One region of the Pseudocitrobacter sp. 2023LY-00077 genome, then DNA from elsewhere that is predicted to be linked to it. Evidence: riboswitches for the same ligand, from Rfam matches in the RefSeq annotation. Region 1 holds a riboswitch; the other holds the start of a gene.
What was found. A riboswitch is a leader RNA that binds a small molecule or an ion and turns the genes downstream of it on or off. The one in region 1 is predicted to bind cobalamin.

Region 1 (10,844 bases):
GATAAACGCGCCGCCGGCTTAATGGCTGGCACCACACCGACCACCGGGAAGCCAAACTTCTCGCGCAGGGCGGGTAAAGAAACGGTGCTTGCGGTGTTACAGGCGATAATCGCCAGGGAGAGCGGGTAACGTTGCTGGACGGCGGTCACAATCTCAACCACGCGCTCAACAATAAACTCTTCGCTTTTCTCCCCATAAGGGAAGGCAACGTTATCGAAGGTGTAGATGTAATGAAGGTCCGGCAGAAGTTGACGGACCTCATCATAGACCGACAGCCCACCGACACCGGAGTCAAACACCAGTACGGTAGGCCGTGGTTCAGAAGGTGTAGCTGCCAGACAAGGTGTATTCCCGTCCTGCAGTTTGGTAGCCATAAACTGTCTCGTAATCTTTATCGAACAGGTTGGCTATTTTACCACGAACTGTGAGCTGTGAGGTGACTGGATATGACGCGGAAATATCAACCGTGCTGTAGCTCGGTAAAACCTGCTGTTTCGGGTTGTATTGTGACGTGTTGTTATCGTAGCGACGACCGTAGTACTGCCACGACACATCCATGTCCACATCAAACATTGTCCAGTCGAGTTGATATTTCGCCTGACGCTTAGAGCGGCGTGCCAGCACTTCATCATTCTCGTCGTTACGCGGGTCCATATATTGCAGCGTCACGCGGTGATTAAAGATCCCCGTATCAAAACTGCCGGTCCACTCCACGCCTTTAATGGTTGCCGAGTTGATGTTGGCGTACTCGCCGTCATAGGTAACCGGGTCGGAATAGTAGGTAATCAGGTTAGAGATCTTGTAGTGATACGCTGACAAACGCCAGTCTAGTGGCCCCGTCAGACCTTCCAGCCCTGCTTCCCACTGTTTTGACTCTTCCGGTTTCAGATCCGGATTCGAACTGATACCAAAGCGTGTAGAACCAAACTGCTGACCTAACGATGGTGCCAGGAAGCCGGTACCATACGATAACGTCACTTTATAGTTCTCAACGAACTGCCAGCCTGCCGCCGTTTGCCATGTCCCGTGCCAGCCAAACTGATTATCGTGGTCTTCACGACCAGAGGCTTCCAGCGTCACAACATCGCCAAACTGCTGCTGCCCGGTAAGATAGAGCCCGGTATTGTCGCGCTTATAGGTATCGGATATCGCCGTATCCGACGAGGTCAAACGCTGCTGCTGCCAGTCTACCCCGGCGCTTACCGAACCATGCCCGACAATCAGGTTGTTCCCCCACTGGAGATTGCGCTGGGTCATGCGGTCAAGCGTCGTGCCGTCTTTATAACGACCATAAATACTGCTGTAGTTATAGTCCTTCACCTTCTGATAGCTGGCGATAAGCTCAGAAGAGTAGATCCCGGAATGGAATCGCAGGCCGGTATCCCAGGTCTGGTTATAAAGCTGCTCTTCATCAGCGCTGTACGCAGGCGAGTACGGCGGGCTTCCCAGGTCGTAATCGACATTATTGGTATAGCTGTGGCCCCGGAAGAAGCCATCGAAGCTATCGTTGAATTTATGCTCCAGGCTACCCCAGAAGGTCTTATTGCGGAAGCCATCGCGGTCGTTGTCGTGGCTCCAGGTCGAGCCCGGCTGCACATCAAACCCTTTGGTGGTTTCATAAGAACCCGCCACCGTCGCTACCGTGTCGCCAAAACGCTGACGCAACGTGCCATCGTATTGTTGATAGCCTTTAGAGCCCATGCTGGCGGAAATTTTCGATTGTTCCTCATCAGAGTGGGTAATGATGTTGATCACCCCGCCCATCGCGCCGGAACCATAAATCGCCGAGCGCGGCCCACGGATATACTCCACGCGCTGAACTAACGAAAGCGGGATCTGGTTCAGGTCCGGGTTATTTGAGATACCGGGGCGGGTCATCGGAATGCCATCGACCAGCACCAAAACCTGCTTGGTCTCAGTACCGCGGATAAAGAGCGAAGAACTCTGCCCCATCCCACCATATTGCGCGATATCCACACCCGGCAGGCGACGCATGACGTCATTAAGATTTTTGGCCTGCCAGCGGTCGATGTCATCTCGGGTGACGACATCCATCGGTGCGAGGACGGTATTAACCGGTTGCTGGAAACGGCTGGCGGTTACGACGAGAGTGTCTGAAGTGCTGTCCTGCGCCCAAACGGAAAAAGCCGATACGGATAACGCCGTCATCAGCGAAGTTTTTTTAATCATTGTTAAAGCATCCACAATAGAAAAAGGATGCCGCCGGTTTCATCGATAGCCCGCGATGATGAAAACCCAGTGCGACGTCACCCGGCAGGTCTTCGGGCTCGGGGGCGTTTACCGGATGAAGACTTCCCACCTTTTCAGGCAGTGTCTGCAAAATGCGTTCATCCCACCACTCCTTACCGCTGCGCGTCAGCCCCAGATTTTCACTGGATTCCCTTTTAACTCACAGGACCGGAACCCGGATGCTACATTTAGTTACATATAGATGTCCAGACTGCCATCACGATTTAGGAAAACATCAATCGCTGGACATCCCCTGAGCAGGCCCTACAATCCCCGCGTACTTTTATTATTCAGGATGCATCATGACCCCCGAACACCTTCCTACCGAGCAATACGAAGCGCAGCTGGCCGAGAAAGTGGTCCGTCTGCAAACGATGATGGCCCCGTTCAACGCGCCGGTTCCGGAGGTGTTTCGCTCGCCAGTCAGTCATTACCGCATGCGTGCGGAATTTCGCATCTGGCATGATGGGGACGACCTGTACCACATCATTTTCGATCAGCAGACCAAAAGCCGCATCCGCGTCGATTCCTTCCCGGCAGCCAGCGAGCTCATCAATACGCTGATGACCGCCATGCTGGACGGCGTGCGTAATAACCACGCGCTGCGCCACAAACTGTTCCAGATTGATTATCTGTCTACTCAAAGCAATCAGGCGATCGTCTCTCTGCTGTACCATAAGAAGCTCGACGACGCATGGCGTGTGGAAGCGGAGGCGCTGCGCGATGCATTACGTGCGCAGAACCTGAATGTGCATATCATCGGCCGCGCGACGAAAACGAAAATCGCGCTGGATCAGGACTATATCGACGAGCGTCTGCCAGTAGCCGGGAAAGAAATGATCTACCGCCAGGTGGAAAACAGCTTCACCCAGCCGAACGCGGCAATGAACGTGCAGATGCTGGAGTGGGCGCTCAACGCCACGGAAAACTCAACCGGTGATTTGCTGGAACTCTACTGCGGGAACGGCAACTTCTCGCTGGCGCTGGCGCGCAACTTTGACCGCGTGCTGGCAACCGAAATCGCCAAGCCGTCCGTCGCCGCCGCGCAATACAACATTGCGGCGAACCACATTGATAATGTGCAGATTATTCGCATGTCGGCGGAAGAGTTTACCCAGGCGATGAACGGCGTACGGGAATTCAACCGCTTGCAGGGAATTGATTTAAAAAGCTATCAGTGTGAAACGATTTTTGTCGATCCGCCGCGCAGCGGGCTGGATAGCGAAACCGAGAAAATGGTGCAGGCGTATCCGCGTATTCTGTATATCTCCTGCAACCCGGAAACGCTGTGTCAGAATCTGGAAACATTAGGCCAGACGCATAATGTGGAGCGCCTGGCGCTGTTTGATCAGTTCCCGTATACGCACCATATGGAGTGCGGCGTACTGCTGACGAAGAAATAGACTCTTTGCATTGCCGGATGCGGCGTCATCGCCTTATCCGGCATACAGCATTGCGCTATTCAGAAATCTCGTGCTTCCGATTACGCATTTTCACGCCAATCCAGAACACCAGAATCACCGACAGCACCGCTGGCAGGAAGTTAGAGCCGATATCCGGATATTCCGCGCGCACCACGGTGCTATACAGCAGCACGCCCAAAATAAAGCAGGCCGCCGCCAGTCCAGGTAACCCCACCGGCATCGTGCGATTCTGATACCGCTGATGCAGACAGTACACCGTCAGCACCAGCGCAATAATCGGGAATACAGAGAACGGCACAATGGAGCTAAACAGCGCCGCAAAAGTTCCGTTAATTGATAAGCCAGCGATCAGCGCCAGCAACAGCGTTCCTTTATCTTGTCCTGACTGTTTCATTGCTCGTCTTCCACCTTATTCGGAATGATGTGTCGTTTTTTCCTGTTCGCGACGATACCAGTAATACGCACCTTTCGAGATCATGCGCAATTGCAGCACCAGCCGCTCTTCCAGCTGGCGTCGCTGTTCCGGCGTGACATCTAACGCTTCCGCGCCTGCGCTAAAGACAATCGTCACCATCGCTTCCGCCTGCGCTTCGGTAAACGCGCGCGGCATATGGTTTTCGATTTCCAGATAGTCGGCAAGTTCCGCAATGAAGTGCTGAATTTCGCGCGCGACCGCAGCACGAAACGCCGCAGACGTGCCGGAACGTTCGCGCAAAAGCAGGCGAAAAGCGTTCGGGTTATTGCCAATGAACTCCATAAATGTCGATACGGAGGTGCGGATCACGCTGCCGCCTTTAGCGATACGCTGACGCGCCTGGCGCATCAACTGACGCAGCATCAGGCCGCTTTCGTCCACCATCGTCAGCCCTAGTTCATCGACATCACGGAAATGTCGGTAAAAGGAGGTTGGCGCAATGCCCGCTTCGCGAGCCACTTCACGCAGACTCAGGCTGGCAAAGCTTCGCTCAGCACTCAGTTGACTAAATGCTGCTTCCACCAGCGAACGCCTGGTTTTTTCTTTTTGTTGCGCTCTAACGCCCATCACGATGATTGAATCCTTCCAAATGCCTTGTTGGCACTATACCAGAGATTAAAACTAATCGACTTACACTGCTTTGTGAATGATTGTTTACGGGCGATTTATGCTCTTTTGCATGAAAAAAGCACAATGATAATTGGGTTATCCCGGTGAAGATGTTATGATTCTGTTGCTTTTATGTATAAGAACAGGTAAGCCTTACCATGCCAAATTCCTACGATTATGATGCAATAGTAATTGGTTCCGGCCCCGGCGGCGAAGGCGCTGCTATGGGTCTGGTGAAACAGGGAGCGCGTGTCGCCGTTATTGAGCGTTATCATAATGTCGGCGGCGGATGTACCCACTGGGGCACCATCCCCTCAAAAGCACTTCGTCATGCCGTTAGTCGTATTATTGAATTCAACCAGAACCCCCTTTACAGCGACCACACCCGACTTCTCCGTTCCTCTTTCGCCGACATTCTGAACCATGCTGACAGCGTGATTAATCAGCAGACTCGCATGCGTCAGGGCTTTTATGAGCGTAATCACTGCGAAATTTTGCAGGGCAACGCGCATTTCGTTGACGAACACACGCTGGCGCTGGAGTGTCCGGACGGCTCGGTCGAAACCCTGACGGCGGAAAAATTCGTCATCGCCTGCGGCTCGCGCCCCTACCGCCCTGCCGATGTTGATTTCAGCCACCCACGCATTTACGACAGCGACTCGATCCTCAGCCTGCATCACGAACCACGCCACGTCATTATCTACGGCGCAGGGGTGATTGGCTGTGAGTACGCCTCCATTTTCCGTGGAATGGACGTCAAAGTAGATCTGATCAACACCCGCGACCGTCTGCTGGCGTTCCTTGACCAGGAGATGTCGGACTCGCTTTCTTATCATTTCTGGAACAGCGGTGTGGTGATTCGCCACAACGAAGAGTACGAGAAAATTGAAGGCCTGGACGACGGCGTCATCATGCACCTGAAATCCGGCAAGAAACTGAAAGCCGACTGTCTGCTGTTCGCCAACGGGCGCACCGGGAATACCGATTCACTGGCGCTGGAAAACATCGGCCTGCAATGTGACAGCCGTGGTCAGTTAAAAGTGAACAGCATGTACCAGACCGCGCTGCCGCACATTTACGCAGTGGGCGACGTCATTGGCTATCCAAGCCTGGCCTCAGCCGCTTACGATCAGGGCCGCATTGCCGCGCACGCGATGGTAAAAGGCGAAGCGACGGCGCACCTGGTGGAAGACATTCCAACCGGGATTTACACCATTCCGGAAATCAGTTCTGTGGGTAAAACCGAACAGCAACTGACGGCGATGAAAGTGCCGTATGAAGTGGGTCGGGCGCAGTTTAAACACCTGGCGCGCGCGCAGATTGTCGGCATGAACGTGGGAACGCTGAAAATTCTGTTCCACCGGGAGACGAAAGAGATTCTGGGTATTCACTGCTTTGGCGAACGCGCGGCGGAGATTATTCACATCGGCCAGGCGATCATGGAGCAAAAAGGCGGCGGTAACACCATCGAGTACTTTGTTAACACCACCTTTAACTACCCGACCATGGCCGAAGCCTATCGGGTAGCGGCGCTTAATGGCTTAAACCGCCTTTGGTAACGCTTTCTCGTCGAAGTGACCTTCCATCGCTCCACGGATAGCCTCTGCCAGTTGCTCATAGCGACTGCGCAGGGGTGATCCCGGACGATAAACAAGGCCCACGGTGCGGCGAGGTTCTGGTTTAATGCACGGCAGGTAGACAACGCCATCGCGACGACGCTCCTTCGGCACAGCCAGCGCCGGTAACAGCGTAATGCCGCTGCCTGCCGCCACCATATTACGCAGCGTTTCGAGGCTGGTTGCCCGGAAATGCGTATCTTCATCAGCGCCCGCTTCAAAACAGAAGCCCAGCGCCTGGTCACGCAGACAGTGACCATCTTCCAGCATCAGCAGCTTCTCACCCGCCAGATCGGACATCGGCACGCGATCGCGCTCGGCCCACGGATGATCTTCATAGATCGCCAGCATCATTGGCTCATCAAACAGAGGCACTTCGATAAACGCCTCGCTCTCTTTCACCAGCGCCAGAATGGCGCAATCCAGCTTACCGCTGTCGAGCTGTGCCAGCAGTTGATGCGTTTGCGCTTCATGCAGGTACATTTCGAGTTTTGGGAAAGTCTGGTGAAGCATTGGGATAATGTGCGGCAGCAGGTACGGGCCGACCGTCGGAATCAAACCGATATGCAGCGGACCAGACATGGTCTCTCCCTGCTGGCTTGCCATTTCCTTGAGCACTTTGACCTCACGCAGCACCGTGCGCGCCTGATCCACCAGCAGCAAGCCTGCCTGGGTGAAAAGCACTTTACGGCTGGTGCGTTCCAGCAACATCACGCCCAGCTCATCTTCCAGCTTGCGGATTTGCCCACTCAGCGTTGGCTGACTGACGTGGCACGAGTCTGCCGCCCGACGGAAATGCCGGTGTTCGGCTAACGCGACCAGGTATTCAAGATCACGAATATTCATTATTCATCCTCCATTGCCACGATAGTTCGCGGCGATAGATAGAATAGCAATGAACGATTATCCCTATCAAGCTTTCTGTTCAATAATGCAACACAGAAACGGAGCGGTACCTCCTTAACCCTTGAAGTCACCGTGATGTTTCGCAGAGTTTCTCTCAAACTCGAAATAACTAAAGCCAACGTGAACTTTTGCGGACCCTCAGGTCCGCATTTTTTTTGTACGAATACCCCTCACCCCAACCCCTCTCCCGGAGGGAGAGGGGCGAGTCCGCAGAATAATTGTGAACTTATGTCTGTGCTCGTTCGGTCCCCTCTCCCTGAGGGAGAGGGTTAGGGTGAGGGGGAAAATCGTTAAATCAAACGCTGTTTCGCATCGCTAATCGCCTGCGCCACCTGCTTCGGTGATACGCCGCCTTTCGCCGCACGTTTATCCAGGCACGATTGCAGCGACAGAATCGGATACACGTCATCGCCAATCACGCTGCTGAATTTTTGCAGATCGGCCAGCGCCAGCGCTTCCAGCGGTTTGCCCTGTTTAATGGCTTCAACCACTGCTTCGCCCACGATATGGTGCGCTTCGCGGAACGGCACGCCTTTGGCGACCAGATAATCCGCCAGTTCTGTCGCGTTGGCGTAACCCTGCTGCGCCGCTTCCTGGCAACGCGGACGTTTCACCTGAATACCGTCCAGCACCAGCGCCGCCATATGCAGACAATCCAGCCAGGTGTCGAGTGCGTCGAACAGGCCCTCTTTGTCTTCCTGCATATCTTTGTTATACGCCAGCGGCAGACCTTTCAGCGTCATCATCATGCCGGTCAGCGCGCCCTGCACGCGGCCACATTTACCGCGAATCAGCTCCAGCGCATCCGGGTTTTTCTTCTGCGGCATCAGGGAAGAACCTGAGGTCACGCGGTCAGACAGTTCGACGAAATTCGCTTCCCCGGAGTTAAAGAAGATCAAATCTTCAGCAAAGCGCGACAAGTGCACCATGCCGATAGAGGCATTGGACAGCAGTTCCAGCACGTGGTCGCGGTCAGAAACGCTGTCCAGGCTGTTGCGGGTCGCAGAGGCAAAACCCAGCCAGCCAGCCAGTTGTTCACGGTCAATTTCGTATGCCGTACCGGCCAGCGCACCGCTACCCAGCGGGCTAACGTCGAGGCGTTTTACCGCATCCTGCAGGCGGCTTTCATCGCGCGCCAGCATCTCAACATAAGCCAGACACCAGTGAGCAAAAGTCACCGGCTGCGCACGTTGCAGGTGGGTGTAACCCGGCATTACTGCATCCTGATTCTGCTGCGCGGTTTCCACCAGCGCGCTCTGCAACTGGCGGTTAGCGGATAGCAGTTCCGCAACGGTATCTTTGCACCACAGTTTCAGGTCGGTCGCCACCTGGTCGTTACGGCTGCGCCCGGTATGCAGTTTTTTGCCCAACTGGCCGACTTTGTCGATAAGCTTGCCTTCCACCCAGCTATGAATGTCTTCGGCATCGCTTTGCAAAATTTGCTGCGGGTTTGCACGAACCTCTTCCAGCAGCACGTTCAGCGCCTCTTCCAGCTGCAACTGCTCTTCAGCCGTCAGCACGCCGACCGTGACCAGCGCTTTAGACCAGGCGACAGAGCCAGTGATATCCTGTTCCGCCAGGCGATAGTCGAAGCGCAAAGAGTCGTTGAACTGTTTGAACCGTTGATCCGCTGCCTGAGTAAAACGCCCGCCCCAAAGTGCCATAACTCGTTTCCTTAAAATTCGTTTAATGTTGCCTGAAAGCTACCCTCACGCACCGATCGGTCCCCTCTCCCTGTGGGAGAGGGTTAGGGTGAGGGGAAATATTAAGCCAGAATCCGCGTGCCAATCGGCGTGCCATTAAACAGCGCCGGGAGTTGCTCCGCATGACGCCATGATGCGATATCCACCGGGCGACCCAGCGTGCGTGCGGCATCCAGCGCCGCATTCACTTTCACAATCATGCCATCGGTAATAATGCCCTGCTCGATCAGTTGCTCTGCTTTTTCCGCCGTCATCTCGGCGATACGCTGGCCTTTCCCGTCGAGAATGCCGCTCACATCAGAAAGCAGAATAAGATCCGCGCCCAGCGTCGCCGCCAGCGCCGTCGCCGCCTGATCCGCATTGACGTTCATCAGTTCGCCTTCGGCCGTCACGCCAATTGAACTGACAACCGGCAGGAAGCCACCGTCCAGCAGCAGGTTAATAAGTTTTGGCGAACCCGGCATCGCTAGGCCGACATGGCCCAGTTCTTCATCGAGTTTCGTCACCTTGACGCTATCGCCGTCGCCCAGGAACAGGCCAACAGAGGCGATATCATGTTTCTTCGCCCACGCCAGCAGCGTTTTGTTGGCCGTCCCCGCCAGTGCACCGGTGATAATGTCAATCTGATCGGCAGGCGTCACGCGCAGGCCGTTCTTCTTTTTCACCGGCAGATTGAGCTGTTTCATCAGTTCATCCACCACGCAGCCGCCGCCGTGCACAATCACTAACGGGCGCTGATGTGACTCACGATAATTCACCAGTGCGGTAAACAGACGCTCCAGCGCCTCTTCGCTATCCAGCAACACGCCGCCTAATTTGATAATTAATGGATTCATCGTCATCACACCTTAAAGAAGAGACTGCGTTTCGGCGAAGCCGAAACGGATATTGGCGCACTGAATGGCTTGCGCCGCGGCGCCTTTTAACAGGTTATCTTCCGCGGCCACCACAATCAGGTGCTGGTCCTGCACGGCAAAACCGATATCACAGAACGGTAAACCGACCACGTTTTTCAGCGCCGGAATGCCTTTGTCATAGAGACGCACCAGCGGTTTGTGGGCATATGCCTGCTGGAAGGTCGCCGCCACCTGGTCTGCATTCACGCCCGGTTTCAGGCGGCAGGTGATGGTTTCAAGGATGCCGCGTTTAAAGTTACCCAGGTGCGGGGTAAAAATCACCTGCGCCCCCAGGTGGGTTGAAATTTCCGGGTGATGGCGATGGTTAAACACGCCATACGGTTGCAGGCTCACTTCGCAGAAGCTGTTGGAAAGCGCAGCCTTGCGCCCTGCTCCGCTCACGCCACTGGTGGCGTCGATCACCGGCCACTGGGTGAGATCCAGCAGATCGGCATCAATCAGCGGTTTAAGCGAGAGCTGTGCCGCCGTCGGGTAGCAACCCGGCACGGCGATCAGGTTGGTCTCTTTCAGCGCGTCGCCGCACCACTCGGCGAGGCCATATACCGCCTGCTCAAGTAATTCAGGATGCTGATGGGTGAAGCCGTAATATTTTTCGTAGAAAGGCGCATTGTTGACGCGAAACGCCCCGGAGAGGTCAAACACCACGCAACCGGCGGCCAGAAACTGCGGGGCCAGATCGTGGCTGACTTCGTGCGCGGTGGCGAGGAAAACCACATCCACACCGGCGCTGAATCCACTGATATCCGACATCGGCTGCAACGGCAAATCCACAATGCCCTTCAGCTGCGGATGCAGGTCAGAGATTAACTTTCCTGCATCATTGCTTTGCGCTGAGACCGTCAAAGCGGTTATGTTCATATGCGGATGGCGATTTACATAGGTCACAAGCTCTGCGCCAGCATAGCCACTGGCACCTACAATCAGCGTATTCAACATCGGGGCTG
Region 2 (10,844 bases), on a different contig from region 1:
CCTGATAACCGCCCTCAGCGCCTGAGGATTTGGTAATCACCACATCGGCGTGGCACTGGCGGTAAAACGCGGCGTTAAACTCCGCACTGAACGGGCCGCAGAGAGCGAAAATCTCGCCCACACCGAAACCCAGTTCGACACACTGGTTTATCACTTCAGGCACCGGTAATACGCGGGCCAGTAGCGTTTTCTCCGGCAGGCCTGCGCGCCACAGCGCTAAATCTTTACTGCCGGTGGTGAGCAATACACGATCGCCAAAACGCTTCGCGACGTCGCACGCCTGGCGGATATCTGGCACAAAATGAAGCAACGGATGGGTGAGATCGCGTAGCTGTTCCGGGCGCTGATAGCGGCTCAGCACTACGCCCGCCGCTTCGCAGGCGCGCAGTACGTTACGGCTCACGACTTCGGCGTAAGGATGCGACGCGTCGATCACCCAGCGCGTGTTGTTTTCCTTTAACCACGTCACCATCTGCGCCAGCTCCAGCCGCCCGCAACGTACCTGGCCGCGAATATCGCCCGCCAGTTGCTGCCCGGTTGGCGTAGCAACGGAAAGGGTGTAATGCACATTCGCGGCATCCAGCAGCAGGCAGATCATCCGTGCATCGCTGGTGCCGCCAATGACCAACACATCGCCGAAACTCACAGCACATACCCTCGCGGCGTGATCATCAGGCCATCCTGCACATAGGTGGTTTTATTGCCGACAATCACCAGGCTTGTCATATCCACCGGCGTGAAATCCATCTCGCCAAGCGTGGTCACCCATTTTTCCTCTTTCTTACGCCCCGCCGATTTCACTACCCCCACCGGCGTGTCGGCACTTTTACTGCCCGCCAGCAGCTCAAACGCACGCGCCAGATGCCCTTCGCGGCCCCGGCTGCGCGGGTTATAGAAGCAGATAACAAAGTCAGCCTCTCCGGCGGCGATAATGCGTTTTTCAATGACCGGCCACGGTGTCAGCAGGTCGCTCAGGCTGATGTGGCAGAAGTCATGCATCAGCGGCGCACCAAGCAATGATGCCGCCGCAATACTGGCGGTCATGCCGGGAATCAGGCGCACTTCCACATCACATTTCTGTTTGCTAACCAGCTCCAGCACCAGCCCCGCCATGCCGTAAATACCGGCATCGCCGCTGCTGATAAGCGCCACATTGTGCCCCGCTTGCGCCAGGTCAATAGCAGTCTGGCAACGCTCAATCTCTTTGCACATCCCGGTTTTGATCACCTGCTTTTCACCGGTAAAGGCTTTCACCAGGTGGGTGTAGGTTTTGTAGCCGACGATGATTTCTGCGGCCTGCAAGGCTTCCACCGCTTCCATGGTCATCATTGCCTGCGATCCAGGGCCAATTCCAATAACGGTTAACATCAGTGTGCTACTCCCAAAGTGATGGTGACGCCCTGTTCACGCAGGGTCTCTCCTGAGATATTTCCCTCGCTCAGCAACCAGGCCGACGGGCCAGAGACGCTGCCGACGCCCACCGTCTGGCGGACAAAATCAGAGGAGGTAAATCGGTGTTCGTGTTCGCGCAACGCCTCAGCGCTGAAGGTGTAAAACGGCACGCGGTATGCGGTAGCCAGCGCATTGAGCGCCGGTTCCTCTTTTTTCAGTGAGATGCTGCCAATCGCCTTTAGCGCCAGCGGGTCAACACCGTACGCCGCCATCTGGCGGGCGAATAACGTTGCCAGCAGCGCCGAATCGGTATCGCGACGACAGCCAATGCCCGCCACGATGCGCTGAGGTACCAGCTTCCAGTGCGCAATGGCGATGTCGGGAAGCTCGCGTGCCAGCGTAATGCAAACCACCCCGTCCAGCGGCGGTAGCGACTGCAACGACGCCACGGGGATAAACCCGCGCACATCACACTGATTAAGCGCCTCGCGAAATTCCGGCTCGCACCACAACCCCACGCGTTTTCCACTAACCAGCATCTGATTAACCGTTTTTACCGCCGCGCGAAAATCCTTCATGCGCGCATTCAGCGCAACGGCCAGCGTGTCGAGTGCAGCCAACTCGTTAACATCGGTTGCAGTGGTAATGACCGGGTCAGCCCCCAGCAAACCCGCCAGCTTACGCGTCAGCGCGTTCGCCCCACCCATGTGACCGGAGAGCAGGCTGATCGCGTGCTGACCGCGCTCATCAATGACGATCACTGCCGGATCGCTGAACTTATCTGCGATCGCCGGGGCCAGCACGCGCACGGCAATGCCGGTCGCGCCGATAAAAATCAGTGCGGAATCGCGCGCAAACGCCGTACGCGCCGCGTGGGCAAAACCGCCTTCAAAGGGTAAAAAACCCGGTTCCAGCAATTCGTCGCGGGTAAAGCAGGTCATCGGCAACAGGACCGACAGCCGTTTAGCCAGTTCAACACCGCCGGGCGTCAGGCAAAACAGCGCGATGGATTCAGGCTTTGCGGTATTCATGGCTGAATTCCGCGTCATAGAGTTTTGAGTAGTGATACTCCTCGCCCAGGAACGCGCCCACGAGGATGAGCGCCGTTTTGCGTATATCCGCTTCGCGCACTTTGTCTGCAATATCCGCCAGCGTACCGCGCACGGTCTGGCTTTCCGGCCAGGTTGCTTTGTAAATCACCGCAACCGGGGTGCTGGCAGGATAGCCGCCCTCAATCAGGCGCTCGGCGACGCGATGGATGCGCTGAACGGAGAGATAAATCGCCATTGAGGTCTGATGCTGAGCGAAAGATTCGAGCTGTTCGCGCGCGGGTACCGGGGTACGGCCTTCCAGGCGTGTGATAATCAAACTCTGTGAGACTTCCGGTACCGTATATTCGACGCCGAGTTCCGCCGCCGCGCCAAGAAATGCGCTGACGCCCGGGACAACCTGCCAGGCGATACCACGGCGGGTGAGTTCTTCGCCCTGTTCGCGCACCGAACCGTACAGCGAGACATCGCCCGTTTGCAGGCGCACCACGGTTTTGCCCGCTTTTATGCCCGCTTCCATCACATCGAGAATTTGCGCGAGATGCAGTTCCGCGCTGTCGTAGTACTCCGCTTCCAGTGGGCAGTACTCCAGCAGTTCGGTGTTAATCAATGACCCGGCGTAAATCACCACCTGCGCCTGCTGTAACAGACGATAGCCTTTGAGGGTAATCAGTTCCCGGTCACCAGGGCCTGCGCCGACAAACCAGACGCAACGGGGATCGAATGTTTCAGACATGCGCTTCTTCCTTCTGACAGGCGATGACATAGACGGGGTTGTTGGCTTTGAAATAGTGGCCGCTGCCGAGCGGACTCAGGGCCGAAACCTGAATCTGTTGGCAATCAAGCGGAGCAATGCCGCGCTGTTGCAGATGTGCCAGCGCGCTATTGAGGTTTTCCTGCAAAATAAAGGTCATCACCAGACGCCCCGCGGGATGCAGCTGTTCAAGCGCCCAGTCAATCAGCGACGCCAGATTCCCGCCGCTGCCGCCGACGAAAATAGCGTCGGCTTTTTCCTCCACCACCACAGGCGCATTGGCCTGAATGCTCACAATATTTTCGCAAGCAAAATGGCGGCAGTTTTGCGCCATCAGCGCCAGCGCCGCCGGGTTGCGCTCGATAGCGGTCACCCTTAACGCCGGAAAGTGCAACGCGGCTTCAATTGAGACGCTACCGGTGCCCGCCCCCACATCAATAAAATGGCGCGCGTGATGTAAATCCAGTTTCGATAAGGCCAGCGCACGCACGGCCTCTTTGGTCATTGGCACCTTCTCGCCGCGCAGAAACAGTTCATCTTTCATCGAGGATCACCACCGTGTTCATGCCGTAGTCGGCATTGACCTCACTGACGCGCAGCCAGTGGATCTGTTCATTTTCCATCGCCAGATGTTCCCCAATTACCATCCAGCGGTGCCCTTTTCCTCTTGCCGTAAGCTGTTGCGCGATGTCGCGCGGGCCACAGCGGCTATCGGTCACCATCGCCACTTTGCGGTGTCGGGCCAGTTCATCAAACGACACATCGCGCCCGTGGCTACTGGTGAGCCACATCTCATTCATGTCTACTCCTGCGCGGGCGCACAGGTATTGCACCGCGCTGATCCCCGGCACGATACGCACGTTTTCGCGGCCAAAGTGGGCCACCATTCGCGTGCCGATGCCGTAAAAAAGCGGGTCGCCGGAAGCAAGCACCACGATATTTTTATGCCGATGCGCGGTTATCCACGCCAGCAACTGAGGAATATCGGCATCAAGCAGACGCTGCTCGCCCTTAAACGCAGGAAACTGCGCCAGATGGCGTTTGGCCCCTACCAGCACCTGCGCCTGTGCGATAGCCTCGCTTGCCAGCGGGGTGATAAGCGTTAACCCGGCAGGCCCCATCCCCACGACCGTTAACATTGCAGCGCCTCCACGATCTCTTCGACCGGGCGATTGCTCCCCAGCACCTGGTTGTCAAAGGCAAACATGATGGCGTCGCATACGGGCGGCGTTTTGGTAAAGCGCAGTTTTTGCTGCACGCGAAGACAAATACGTTCGGCAAGATGGTTGTAGATGCGCTGATAACCAAAGGCGTCGATGTGCTCCATCGCCGCCTCGGTGGTATCGCAATCGCTCACCTGCGTCAGCAGATCCAGCGGCGCGCCAAGCAGCGCCAGATGCGCCACCAGCGTTTCCATCCGCGCATCGGCAATATGGCTATGGGTATGGAAAATCCCGGCGGCAATTTTGATCAGTTTTCCAGGGTGACCAATCAGCACAATGTGCCGGAACCCAAGGCGCACGGCCTCATCCAGCATATAGCCGACAAAGTTGCTCATGGTGACCACCACGTCGCTATCGATGCCGAGTTGCTCGCGGACAAAACGTTCACCATGATTGCCCGGCACCAGTACCACGCGGGTGAGGCCCGCAGCGCGCTTGATTTCCAGTTCCAGCGACAGGGAGCGTTTCCAGCTCTCCTCTGACATGGGCGTGACGATACCGGTCGTGCCAAGAATCGAGATCCCGCCCAGAATACCGAGCCGGGCGTTGTAGGTTTTCTGCGCCCGCGCTTCGCCTTCCGGGGCAAAAATCTCGACATCTGCGCCGCGCGCCGGGCCAATCGCCTCGCGAACGGCAGCTTCGATGGTCTGACGCGGGGTGCGGTTAATCGCCGCGCTGCCGAGCGGCAGGCCCACGCCTTTGCGAGTCACGGTGCCCACGCCTTCCCCGCCGCGTAAGACAATTTCGCCGCTGTCGTTGAGCGTCACGCGGGCAAAAATCAACATGCCGTGCGTGGCGTCAACATCATCGCCGCCGTCTTTACGGATTGCCGCCACAGCCTGTTGCCCTTCAATTTGCGGCAATTCAACGTTCAGATTGAGCGTCACGCCAGAGGGCGTCACGATCGAGACCTGATGAATAATGTGCTGGCGCAGCACCATCAGCGCTGCCACTTTCGCGGCGGCTGTGGCGCAGGAACCGGTGGTGTAGCCTTTGCGCAGCGGTTTACCGTTGTGCCAGACCGGGGCGTCAAACGCGGCGTCGCTCATTTTGCATCCCGCAAGTGGTAGAGAATGGCGTTCACAATCGCCGCCGCCACGTTACTGCCGCCCTTACGCCCCAGCGCGGCAATGGCGGGCAGCGCACTATGAGTCAGCGCGTCTTTGGATTCCGCGGCACCGACAAAACCAACCGGTACGCCAACCACACCGCTGACCGGCACGTTCAGCTCCAGCAGGCGGAACAGCGCGGTCGGCGCGTTGCCGAAGACAAAGACTTTCTCACCCTCTTCGCGCACGGCGATATCCACGGCGGCCATCGAGCGCGTCATGCCCTGCGCTTTGGCTTCGCGCACCACGCGCGGGTCACTGATGTAGCAGCGACATTCGCCGCCAAAGCTTGCCAGCAGCGGTTTGTTAATCCCCGATAGCGCCATGGTGGTGTCGGTGTAGAGCGTGCAAGGGCGACTCAGGGCTGCCGTTAGACGCGCCAGCGCATCCGGAGAAAACCACAGAATATCCAGCCACTCGAAATCAGCAGTGGTATGAATGACGCGCTTGACGATGGCTTTGTGTAGCGGACTGGCAAACTGATAATCGGGCCGCGTTTCGCGAATAATCTCGCCGATAATGTCAAAGCTTTTAGCCTCAATGGCCTGCGGCTGGCGAATGTAATCCATGTGCTACTCCTCAGGCCGCGCCCATCACCAGCCACCGGACTGCCATAAACAGCACCAGCGCCAGCGTGGAAGCAACCCACATCAGTCGAATCGTTCGGGAAATATCGTCTACGGCAATGTCGCGTTGCTCGTCACCGATCCACGGCTTCTCAACGCGCTCACCAAAATAGTCATTCGGCCCGCCCAGGCGGATACCCAGCGCCCCGGCGACGGTCGCTTCAGACCATGCGCAGTTGGGGCTGCTGTGGTTATGGCGATCGCGCCAGCCAATGCGGAACGCGGCAGCGGCGTTGTCGCGGCAAAGCAGAGCGGCGGCGCTGAGCAGCAGCCAGCTCAGGCGCGCGGGAATGAAGTTGGCGACGTCGTCCAGCCGGGCGCTCACCATACCAATCGCGCGGTATTTTTCATGTTTGTAGCCGACCATGGAGTCCAGCGTATTCACCGCTTTATAAGCCATCGCCAGCGGCGCACCGCCGAGCAGCAGGAAGAAGAGTGGCGCGATGATTCCGTCGACGCTGTTTTCGGCGACGGTTTCAACCACCGCACGGTTGATTTGCGCAGGTTGAAGTTGCGAGGTATCCCGCCCCACAATCCACGACAGTTTTATCCGGCTTTGTGCTAAATCACCCGCGCGTAGCGGCTGCTCAACGTCGCGGACCGCATTCGCCAGGCAGCGCCCGGCCAGTACCGTGAAGATCATCCAGACCTCTACTGCCCAGCCTAGCCACGGATGTATCGCGTAAGCCAGCGCCAGCACGCCCCAGGCGACAGCCCAGCTCAGACCGACCACCACCAGCCACATCACGCCGCCGCCAATCCGCAACGCGCGGTCACTGTGGCAATAGCGGCGCACCGTTTTTTGTACGCGGGTGATAAGGGAGCCTATCCAGCGCACCGGGTGAGGCCAGCTTTGCGGGTCACCAATAAGCAGGTCGAGTATCCAGGCGATACACCAGGCGAGCAGGGTCATTGGACGCTCCTTGCCGCATTCAACCAATGCGTGAGCATCATCGGGCGCTGGGCGAAATGAATATGCAGATAGCTGGCGAAGGTGTTACCCACCTGCCAGCCACCGGACCAGGTTTGCAGGATTTTCCCGTCGCGTACTTTGCGGCAATCCAGCACTGCCGGCGTTTCCGGCGTGAAATCGGAGTAGTGAAATTCGTGCCCGCGAAGCCATTCCCCCGCCGCCGCCAGCAGCGTATTTTCCCGCGCCTGCGCCTCGCAGTAGCCAAAGCGCGTCAGCCGTTTGCCCATTTTGCTGTGACCGGGAATGATATTCGCCATGAGATGAGTTGCGCCCTGCGCATCTTCCAGCGAGCTGCCCAGATACATAAGGCCGCCGCATTCGGCGTAGATAGCCACGCCGCGCGCATGCGCCTGGCGCAACTGTGTGAGCATCGGCTGATTTGCCGCCAGCGCCTTCGCGTGGATCTCCGGATACCCGCCGCCGAGCCAGATCATCTGGCATTCCGGTAGCACGTTATCGTGAAGTGGGCTAAAGCGGACGATGTCGACGCCTGCACGTTTAAGCAGCGCAATGTTGTCCGGGTAGTAAAAATTGAAGACTTCATCATCGGCCAGCGCAAGCGTCAGACGCTCACCTTCGCCCACCGAGGGTATTGGCGGCCATTCGCCCTGCGGCAGGGTTTTCATCTCGCTCAGGGTCAGCAGTTTTTCGATATCGAGCGTGCGCCCCAGCGTGTCGGCAAAATCTTGCCACGGTTGCTGTTCAACAACCGACTCCCGCGCCGTCACCAGCCCGAGATGCCGTTCCGGCAACGCGACGCCCGCCACGGTGGGCACATAACCAATCACCGGCAATGTGCAGTAGCGCTCAATGGCGGATTTGAGAAGCTGGAAATGGCTGTCGCTGTTGACGCGATTGACAATCACGCCAGCGATATTGAGAGAGGGATCGAAGTGCTGAAAACCCAGCACGGTTGCCGCAATCGAGGTTGAGACCGCTTTGCCATCCACCAGCAAAATGACCGGGCAACCGAGCTGTTTTGCCATCGCAGCGGTGCTGCATTGATTGGGGTCGATACCGAGGCCATCGTACAGCCCCATCACGCCTTCAATCACCGCGATATCGGCATGCTGCATCTGTTCGCTGAACAAGGCGTTCAGCGCAGGCGCGGGGATCATGAAACTGTCAAGATTACGCGACGCCACGCCGGATATCGCCGTATGCCAGCCGGTGTCGAGGTAATCGGGCCCGACTTTCCACGGCTGCACTCGCCATCCGCGCTGTTTCAGCACATTCAACAAGCCAAGCGTTACCGTGGTTTTACCACAGCCGCTACCGGTGCCTGCCAGAATAAATGCGTGATGCTTTGCCGCCATGCCCTGATCCTGCTCAGGGTGGTAGGGGTACGTCGAGATGCGCGTGTTCCCGGTCTGCCGACCGCACGCTTCTGAGCAACCCACTTCCCACCGAAGTTGTTGAGATGTACCGACAGGCAGGTCTTCTGGCTTAGCGTCGTTCTCGCCCGTCCTTCCCAATCTCACGATCAGTGGTATTTACGGGTTCGTCAGCATTACAGCAGCGGGGGCTGCGAGGGATTTACACCCTCTTCCCTGACACATTACGTGTCTGACCTATCGGCTTAATTACGGAGTCAGTGTAGCGCTCATACTCCGTTGCAATTTTGCGCTAAAACAATCTATTGCGCCGCAGCGGTTTATTCAATTTATAATACCGACCTGGAAAATAGGGCTAATAAGGTGACAGCGTGGCCGTTGCACAATGCCCCGCATCCTGCGGGGAACTGATTCAGGGCTGGATCCAGGGAAGTGAGAAATTAATCTCCTGCCCGGTTGGGCTATACAGCACCGTGGAAGTTAAAGCCGGTAAACCGACTGATGATGAACGTCCGCTGACGCGCGTAATGGTCAATCAGTTGCTGGCTCTGTGGGAATTTCCGGCGGAGTGGAGCCAGCAGTTGCGCATTAATCTGCACTCACCTATTCCGGTCGCCAAAGGGATGGCCAGCAGTACGGCAGATATTGCCGCCACCGCTGTCGCCACCGCGCGCTATTTTGATAAAACACTCTCTGAACAGGCGCTGGCACAGCTTTGCGTTAACCTTGAGCCCACCGATAGCACGCCTTTTCGCCAGTTGACGCTGTTTGATCATAATCAGGGCCATGCGCAAACCGCCGGTTCGCAACAACCGCAGCTCGATATTCTGGTGCTGGAAAGCCCACATACGCTACAAACCGCAGACTATCACCGCCTCGACAGGCAGGCGGCATTGCTCGCTGGCGCACCACAACTGGCGCAAGCCTGGCAAAAAACCCGTCAGGCATGTGAAACAGGCTGTGCCGGACTGCTGGGGGAAGCCGCGACACTTAGCGCTATCGCCAGCCAGTTAATTTTACCGAAACCGGGTTTTCAGCGCGTGCTGGATACTGTGGCGCGTTTTTCACTGTATGGCGTAAGCATCGCACATAGCGGGAGTGTGATGGGATTAATGCTCGACAGGACGAAACACGATGTTGATGCCGTGATGGCAGAGCTGGAAAGGGACGAGGGTAATGTGCTGTGGCCACAAAAATATTTGCTGCCCATGGTGGAAGGCGGCGTCAGATAGCATTCAGGCGGCACGGAGGCCGCCTGATGAAAAAATTACTCAGCTTTCGGCTCAGCAACCTTCTGTTCGCCCATCGCTTTCAGCTTTTTAGAGATGTCGCGACGTTCTTTAGAAATTTCGGCATTTTTGATGATGTAATCATCAACGCGATCTTCGTAATCGCTCTTCATGCTGGCAATGATGCCCTGAATCGCTTCAACGCTCATGCCCGGTTTGATGTAGTCGCTAAGGTTGTCCAGCAGCAGTACGCGCTTCTGGTTGTCACGGATCTTTTTCTCAACGTCCTGAATTTCACGCTGCAGTTTGTTTTTACGACGGAACAGACGAACAAACTCCAGTACATCCTGAAATGAAGGCTTAGTTGTTTCCATTTTTACACCCCTGATATTTGAGACTCGGATTCGTAAATACAACGACTATAAGACTATATATACGTATAGGCGCTGCTAATGACAATGGTTTTTACCTGTCCCTCATCATAACCCTAAACGCTGCTGAATCGAAACAACCCAAGGTCAAAGGTGTTGCATTCGTCGCTTATTTACGCAGCGCACGGCAGATAAGCAGGGATAATAGCTCAAGCTGACGCGCCAGCTCCATGCTTAGCCAAACGTAGCCATGAATGGGCGTTTCCACCAAATGAGTGCTTTTGTGCTCCGTCAGCAGCTGGCGTAGCTCATCGACGATCTCGTTAAGTTTTTCCGTGTTCGCTTTAACCGGCTGGGGGTTACCTTCATACAGCGCGTGGGCGATGGTTAAGAGCGTTTGCTGCGTCATCTGCTGCGTTTCGCGCAGCGTATGGGCGTTAAGCATTAAAAAGTGGCTTTCGCGAGACGCCCAGTGCGCGTTGATTTGCAGCTCGAGCATGCAAACGAGGTTGCGGCTCACGGTCTGGATGCCTTCAAATACTGATTTCTGGATATGTGTTTCTTTGCTGGCGGGCGTAATCAACCCACGGATTTTCACCACATCGTTCAGCACCGTTTGTAGGTGCTTTTCCAGATGCGGCCGCTCCACAAGGTTGGGTGAAAACCCGGCCTGATAGAGACGATTAAACTGGGTCACAAATGTCGCCATCTGGATGCGCCAGTGGATAAACGCCCGCTGCGGCCAGACGCCGGTGAAAAGCATCGCCAGCAGCGAACCGAAGAT

Region 2: linked by a shared signal. The riboswitch ahead of ACWWFX_RS06305 (cobyrinate a,c-diamide synthase) and the one ahead of btuB (TonB-dependent vitamin B12 receptor BtuB) in region 1 are both predicted to bind cobalamin.

Annotation. Positions count from the first base shown of each region.
Region 1 is NZ_JBSPEI010000014.1:152,806-163,649, reverse strand. Features, by position in the region: gene murI (glutamate racemase) at 1-374, opposite strand, end outside; gene btuB (TonB-dependent vitamin B12 receptor BtuB) at 319-2,190, opposite strand; cobalamin riboswitch at 2,257-2,438, opposite strand; gene trmA (tRNA (uridine(54)-C5)-methyltransferase TrmA) at 2,553-3,653, shown strand; gene ACWWFX_RS18275 (YijD family membrane protein) at 3,709-4,068, opposite strand; gene fabR (HTH-type transcriptional repressor FabR) at 4,084-4,719, opposite strand; gene sthA (Si-specific NAD(P)(+) transhydrogenase) at 4,917-6,317, shown strand; gene oxyR (DNA-binding transcriptional regulator OxyR) at 6,300-7,220, opposite strand; gene argH (argininosuccinate lyase) at 7,571-8,944, opposite strand; gene argB (acetylglutamate kinase) at 9,046-9,819, opposite strand; gene argC (N-acetyl-gamma-glutamyl-phosphate reductase) at 9,832-10,836, opposite strand.
Region 2 is NZ_JBSPEI010000004.1:1,169-12,012, reverse strand. Features, by position in the region: gene ACWWFX_RS06350 (cobalt-precorrin-6A reductase) at 1-646, opposite strand, end outside; gene ACWWFX_RS06345 (precorrin-3B C(17)-methyltransferase) at 643-1,368, opposite strand; gene cbiG (cobalt-precorrin 5A hydrolase) at 1,368-2,423, opposite strand; gene ACWWFX_RS06335 (cobalt-precorrin-4 methyltransferase) at 2,404-3,177, opposite strand; gene ACWWFX_RS06330 (decarboxylating cobalt-precorrin-6B (C(15))-methyltransferase) at 3,170-3,739, opposite strand; gene ACWWFX_RS06325 (cobalt-precorrin-7 (C(5))-methyltransferase) at 3,729-4,334, opposite strand; gene cbiD (cobalt-precorrin-5B (C(1))-methyltransferase CbiD) at 4,328-5,467, opposite strand; gene ACWWFX_RS06315 (cobalt-precorrin-8 methylmutase) at 5,464-6,096, opposite strand; gene cbiB (adenosylcobinamide-phosphate synthase CbiB) at 6,107-7,066, opposite strand; gene ACWWFX_RS06305 (cobyrinate a,c-diamide synthase) at 7,063-8,442, opposite strand; cobalamin riboswitch at 8,541-8,716, opposite strand; gene ACWWFX_RS06300 (GHMP family kinase ATP-binding protein) at 8,832-9,692, shown strand; gene ACWWFX_RS06295 (DUF496 family protein) at 9,728-10,063, opposite strand; gene ACWWFX_RS06290 (FUSC family protein) at 10,230-10,844, opposite strand, start outside.